Linked DNA regions of Starkeya sp. ORNL1. The protein of the gene in region 1 interacts with the protein of each later gene in a pairwise test. Links are inferred from orthologs where the notes say so. Each region holds a gene or a part of one and is shown in the gene's direction. Other genes may lie near its edges. The genes, in order: grpE and G3545_RS00300.

Evidence for each region.
Region 2: the proteins of grpE (region 1) and G3545_RS00300 interact in binary tests that used the Escherichia coli proteins (3 or more experiments, as listed by UniProt). The link is inferred for Starkeya sp. ORNL1 from one-to-one orthologs.

Annotation. Positions count from the first base shown.
Region 1 is NZ_CP048834.1:3,917,418-3,920,646, forward strand. Bases 169-3,083 are described here. They hold grpE (nucleotide exchange factor GrpE), read left to right. Parts: upstream 169-1,271; coding sequence 1,272-1,895; downstream 1,896-3,083. Other genes in these bases: hrcA (heat-inducible transcriptional repressor HrcA), read left to right, coding at 169-1,187; G3545_RS18625 (hypothetical protein), read right to left, coding at 2,076-3,017; G3545_RS18630 (alpha-ketoglutarate-dependent dioxygenase AlkB), read right to left, coding at 3,027-3,083. In the rest of the region: G3545_RS18610 (multidrug efflux SMR transporter), read left to right, coding at 1-12; more of hrcA, read left to right, coding at 87-168; more of G3545_RS18630, read right to left, coding at 3,084-3,229. UniProt on the Escherichia coli protein: Participates actively in the response to hyperosmotic and heat shock by preventing the aggregation of stress-denatured proteins, in association with DnaK and GrpE. It is the nucleotide exchange factor for DnaK and may function as a thermosensor.
Region 2 is NZ_CP048834.1:62,694-65,972, reverse strand. The notes cover bases 107-3,071. They hold G3545_RS00300 (Nramp family divalent metal transporter), read left to right. Parts: upstream 107-901; coding sequence 902-2,242; downstream 2,243-3,071. Other genes in these bases: G3545_RS00295 (malonyl-CoA decarboxylase), read left to right, coding at 2,355-3,071; G3545_RS00305 (DUF3750 domain-containing protein), read right to left, coding at 107-744. In the rest of the region: more of G3545_RS00305, read right to left, coding at 1-106; more of G3545_RS00295, read left to right, coding at 3,072-3,279. UniProt on the Escherichia coli protein: H(+)-stimulated, divalent metal cation uptake system. Involved in manganese and iron uptake. Can also transport cadmium, cobalt, zinc and to a lesser extent nickel and copper. Involved in response to reactive oxygen.

The DNA of each region.
Region 1 (3,229 bases):
ACCGAGGGTTGAGGACGTTTGGAATGGCAGCTTGAACCGCCGCCGCATTGGCCGAATATAGAGGAGATCGAAAGGCGGCCTGAATCATGGCTCTCGACCCCCTAATCGCCGCGCGCGCCCCGGAGCTCGCCCGGCTCGACGAACGTTCACGAGAAATCTTCCGGCAGATCGTCGAGACCTATCTCGCCACCGGGGAGCCGGCAGGGTCGCGCAACATCTCGCGCATCATCCCGATGACGCTGTCGCCGGCATCGGTGCGCAACGTGATGGCGGACCTGGAGGCTGCCGGCCTCATCTTCGCGCCGCACACCAGCGCCGGCCGGCTGCCGACCGAACGCGGCCTGCGCTTCTTCGTCGACGCGCTGCTGGAGATCGGCGACATCGCCGAGGATGAGCGCAATTCCATCGAGGCGCAGGTGCGCGCCGCCGCCCGCGGCAAGACCGTGGACGGCGTGCTGGCGGAAGCCTCGGCGATGCTCTCCGGCCTGTCGCGCGGGGCGGGCGTCGTCACCGCCACCAAGACCGACGTGCGTCTCAAGCATATCGAGTTCGTGCCGCTCGATCCCTCACGCGCGCTGCTGATCCTGGTAGCCGAAGATGGCGAGGTGGAGAACCGGCTGGTACCGCTGCCGCCCGGCCTGCCGGCCTCGGCGCTGATGGAGGCAACCAATTTCCTCAATGCCCGCACCCGCGGGCGCACGCTGGAGGATCTGCGGACCGAGGTGGACAAGGTGCTCGCCGCCCATCGCGCTGAACTCGACGAGATCACCGCGCGTGTGGTCGCGGCGGGGCTCGCCAGCTGGTCCGGCGGCGACAAGGCGGAGCGCCGGCTGATCGTGCGCGGACAGGCCAAGCTGCTGCACGACCTCAGGGCGATCGAGGATCTGGAGCGCATCCGCCTTTTGTTCGACGACCTCGAATCCAAGCAGGAAGTGGCGGAATTGCTGGGCCGCGCCGAGGAGGCGCAGGCGCTGCGCATCTTCATCGGCTCGGAGAACAAGCTGTTCTCGCTGTCCGGCTCCTCCACCATCGTCGCGCCCTATCGCGACGGGCAGGGACGAGTGGTCGGCGTGCTCGGCGTCATCGGGCCGACGCGGCTGAATTATGCCCGTATCGTACCTATGGTGGACTTCACCGCCCGCGTCGTCAGCCGCGTTCTGGGCGACCCGGGCGCCGATGCAGCTTGATTTTTCCTCAACCTGACCCGATATGGCGGGCGTGCGGCGAGAACCCCGACCGGGTCACCGCAACAATTTTCCAATGAGGTTCCGATGAGCGACGACAACCGCAATCCGGCGGAAGAGGCTGATATCGCTGCCAACGCGGCGGCCTCGGAAGAGGCCGAGCCGACCGCCGAGGACGCCATCAGCGCGCTGCTCGCCGAGAAAGAGCGGCTCGACGCGGAAGTGGCGAGCCTGAAGGACAAGTTCCTGCGCGCCTTCGCCGAGGCCGACAATGTGCGCCGCCGCGCCGAGCGCGAAGTGGCTGACGCCAAGGTCTATGGCATCGCCAATTTCGCCCGCGACGTGCTGACCGTCGCCGATGATTTCGAGCGGGCGCTCGGTGCCATCGACGCCGATGCGCGCGAGACCGCCGATGGCACGCTGAAGACGGTGCTGGACGGTATCGACCTGACGTCCCGGGCGCTGACGCAGACGCTGACCAAGCACGGCGTCGCCAAGATTGAGGCCGAGGGCACCAAGTTCGATCCGAACCTGCACCAGGCAATGTTCGAGGTGCCTAACCCCGAGGTACCGTCGGGCACCATCGTGCAGGTGGTGCAGCCCGGCTACACCATTGGCGGGCGCGTGCTGCGGCCGGCGCTGGTCGGCGTCGCCAAAGGCGGCCCGAAGGCCGCGCCCGAGGCTTCCGCGGACAAGACGGACGCGGCTTGAGAGCCTGACTCAAAATTCGACGACGGGCAGGTGAGCGGTCCATTTCCCCTGTCATGGCCGGCCTTGTGCCGGCCATCTCGGCCTCTGACGCGCTGTCCGGGATCGAGATCCCCGGCACAAGGCCGGGGATGACGGTCATTCTGGAAGTTTTCGGTCAGGCTCTGAAGCGACCTAACCGTCTTATCTCGGCTCGACGCCGTCGCGCAGCGCCCGCATGGCTGTGAAGTCGGTGTCGAAGCCCTCGGCGGCGGCGACGCCGATCATGCGGACATAGCCGCTGCGGCCGAAGCTGATCCATTGCGCCAGCTTCACTGGCTTGCCGGTCTTGACGTCCTCGCCCTTGGCGATGATCTCGAAGCCCGGCTGGCCGGCGATGCGCAGCGGGCCGCCACGCTCCAGCCTGATCTCGCGCACGCCCGGCACCGAGGCGACGGCGCGCCGCGCGAAGCTCGGCCGCTCATCATCGCGCACGTCGCCCATGCCGTAAGCGGCGACGAAATAAGGCTGGTCGGCGCCGTCAAGCACATCGTTCGGACCCTTGGTCAGCAGTACCGCGGAACCGCCGAGCACCTTCACGATGCGATAGCCTTCCAGCGGCGAGACACGGAAGGGCAATTTGGCCAGCAATTCCTCGGTGGTCGGCGGCGGACGGAACACCACGCTGAGCAAGGCCTGCTCGATGGCCGCGTCCGGATAGCGTGCGCTCGCCTCGTCGGGAAGCTGCGCGGTGACGAGAGCGGTGGTGCCGTCGCCGGCCGCCAGCAGGATCCATTTGCGCAGCGCCAATGTGCCAACGCTCTGGAAGCCGGAGAGCAGCTGGCCCTTGACGCCGCCAGCGAGCTCGACATCGCGGCGCTTCTCGATGGTCACGCCCTGCTTCGCCAGCGCTGCGGCGTTGGAAAAGCTGTCCCGCACCTCCTGATAGGCCGGCGGCGGCATTTCGGCGATGAGGATGGACGCACGCGCGCCGCGATCCTCGAAGCCCTGCACCATTTCGCTCGGAATCATGCCGGCGGGCGGCACCAGGCCAACCGAGCCGCCCCTGGCGAAGACCGGATCGGCGGCATGCGCCGGCAAAATGAGGCAGAGCCCGACCATCAGGCCCGCAAAAAGTCTCAACATGCCGTTTCCTCAATTTTCAAGGGCACGATCAATCGGATGCACGCGCCGTAGTGTCAAATTGATGCGCCCAGGCCCATTCAGCAAGGTCGAGCTGCCGGGCACGATCCGATCGACACCGTGAAAGGCGAGCCGGCTCAAGCCGGAGAGCAGCAGGGCATCCCCGGATTCGAGGCGGATGGAACGGGTCGGATCGCGCCGCGAAGTGCCGCCGA
Region 2 (3,279 bases), 3.9 Mb from region 1 along the record:
TCATATGCCGATACGCCCGAAACCGGGCAGCTTGATGCCCGGCCGGCGCACATCGAGCCCCGCCACCGCGCCCAATATGTTGAACTCGATGCCCTCCACCCAGGCGAGGGTGAAGCCGCCATAACCGCCGAGCGACAGCCGGATCCCGGTGCGCGACGGCGCGAGGCCGAACCAGTTGCCGTCCACCGGGAAGTCCTTGCCGATCGCGGTCGGCGGCAGGCTGGCGTTTATCTCCGGCACCGCGGCGACCACCGAAGCGATGAAGGTGTTGGAATTCGGCCCGGGCCAGACCCGATAGTCGCCGGCATGGCCATAAGGGTAGTCATCGACCGCCTGCCGGAGCTTCGGGATGAGCGCCCGCGCCTCCTCGCCATCGGCCGCGAACACGATCGTGGGCTCATTTCCGTACCAGCGTCCGTCCGGCGGATAGGCGTTGCGGCGGATAGGCTGGCCCCAGCCGACCTTGTCGAAACGCTCATAGGAGGATGCCCCCTCCCCCTTCACCACGATCCAGGTATGGACGGCGAAAATGCCACGCCAACGCCCGACGCGGGCGGCATAGATGCGCACCATTGCCGGCTTGCTCACCGCGGGCAGCGGCAGCGTGCCGGTGCTGGACCAGTCGGCAGCACTCCAGCTACGCGTCCAGTCAGCCGTATTCCATTGGACCAGTGCATGGCCCCCCAGCGAGAGGGCGAAGAGCAGCATGAATCCAAGGAGCGAGAACCGGGCGGCGCGGAGCATTCTGCGACTGTGCCGGAAATTCCGGCGAAAACACGCCGGGCCAGGCGACTCTCTTCGAAAGTTGGACGATTCAGTTGCGAATGGTTCGCAGTCTCATTGACGCGATGCAACCGCCTCCCTATTAATATTGCGACTAATTCGCAGTTGCGAGGTATCCATGCTGGATCGGGTGGACGAGATGAGCCTTTCGGGCTGGCGGCGCGAGCGTGGCGAACCGCCGCTTTCCGAGGTTCACGGCAGCATCGCGGTACCGAAGCGTCCCGGCCTCTGGCGCCTGTTTGCCTTCATGGGACCGGGCTATCTCGTCGCCACCGGCTATATGGACCCCGGCAATTGGGCGACCTCGCTCGCCGGCGGCTCGAAGTTCGGCTACAGCCTGCTCACCGTCGCCCTGCTTTCCAATCTCATCGCCATATTGCTGCAGGCGCTGTGCTCGCGCCTCGGCGTCGCCTCGGGGCGCGACCTCGCCCAGGCCTGCCGCGACAGCTTTCCGCGCCCGGTCTCCTTCGTTCTCTGGATCCTCGCCGAGGCGGCGATCTGCGCCACCGACCTTGCCGAGGTGATCGGCACCGCCATCGGCCTGAACCTGCTGTTCGGCATTCCGCTGGAAATCGGCGTCATCCTCACCGCGCTCGACGTGTTCCTGATCCTGTGGTTGCAGACGCTTGGCTTCCGCTGGGTCGAGGCGCTGGTGATCGCGCTGCTCGCCGTCATCGCGCTGTGCTTCGGCATCCAGATCGCGCTCGCCGATCCCGATTGGGGCCAGGTGATCCGCGGCTTCGCCCCGACCGTCGAGATCGTCCGCAACCCGGACATGCTCTATCTCGCGCTCGGCATCCTCGGCGCGACGGTGATGCCGCATAATCTCTATCTGCACTCGGCCATCGTGCAGACCCGCCGCCATGACGGCACCATGGACGGCAAGCGCGAGGCGATAAAGCTCGCCACCTTCGATTCCACCTTCGCGCTGATGTTCGCGCTGACCATCAATGCCTCCATCCTCATTCTGGCGGCCTCCGCCTTCCACCATGGCGGCGTTGGCGAAGTGGCCGACCTCGGCAAGGCGCATGAACTCTTGAACCCGCTGCTCGGCAGTGCGCTGGCGCCGACCTTGTTCGCCGTCGCCCTATTGTGCTGCGGCCTCAACTCCACCGTGACCGCCACCATTTCCGGACAGGCGGTGATGGAAGGCTTCCTGCGCATCAAGCTGGCGCCATGGTTGCGGCGGCTCATCACCCGTTCCATCGCCATCGTGCCGGCGGCGGCGGTGACGATCGCCTATGGCGAGAGCGGCGCCGGCTCGCTGCTCATCATGAGCCAGGTGGTTCTCAGCCTGCAGCTGCCCTTCGCCGTGGTGCCGCTGATCATGTTCACGGCGGACTCGCGCAAGATGGGCGGCCTTGCCGCGCCGCGCTGGCAGATCGTGTTGGCCAGCATCGCCGCAGCGCTCATCATCGCGCTGAACATGAAGATGCTGTTCGATGTTGTGACCGGCTGAGGCCTTCCCCGCAGCCGGCCAACCAAGGTACGTCTTGTCACCGCGGTGATTTGCGCCTTCCCATAGGGACGGACTGCATATTCGGGGCAAGAGGCTGAGGGTTGGACGAGGCATGGCGAACGGCGACACCAGCTTCTTCGGCGACCTGCTCGGCACCATAGCCGAGCGCGGCCGCGCCTTGCTGGAGGGGCGCGAGCGCCGCCCTGCCGGAGCGATCCGCGCCGCCAACATCGTCGAACTCTGCGAGCAATTGCTCTCCGGCCGCGGTGAGGCCTCGGGCGTCGCACTCGCCCGCGAGATCCTGATCCTCTACCGCGCTTTGAAGACCGGCGAGCGCGTCGCCTTCTTCGAGGCGCTGGCCGAGACCTTCGGTCCTGACAAGGCGCGGCTCGACAAGGCGATCGCCGCCTATGCCGCCACCTCCTCCGAGCGTAGCCTCGCCGAACTCCACGCCGCCAGCGAGCCGCGCCGGCAGGAGCTGATCCGGCGGCTGAACCTCGCACCCTCCGCCACCGCGACGCTGGTCGCCATGCGCGCCAGCCTACTCGACGTGATGACGCGGCGGCCGGACCTCGGCAACCTCGACCGCGATTTCACCCATCTGTTCACGTCCTGGTTCAATCGGGGGTTCCTCGTGCTGCGCCGGATCGACTGGTCCACCCCTGCGAATGTCCTCGAGAAGATCATCCGCTATGAGGCGGTGCACGAAATCCGTGACTGGAACGACCTGCGCGCCCGCGTCGATAGTCCGGACCGGCGCTGCTACGCGTTCTTCCACCCCGCCCTCGTCGACGAGCCGCTGATCTTCGTCGAGGTGGCGCTGACCCGCGACATTCCCGACGCCATCGCTCCGATCCTCATCGAGAAGCGCGAGGCGCTGGACCCGGCCAATGCCAAGACTGCGGTGTTCTATTCCATATCGAACTGCCAGAAAGGGCTCGGCGGCGTCACCTTCGGCAATTTCCTGATCAAGCAGGTGGTCGAGGAGATCTCCCGCGAATTCCCCAAGCTCACCACTTTCGTGACGCTCTCTCCGG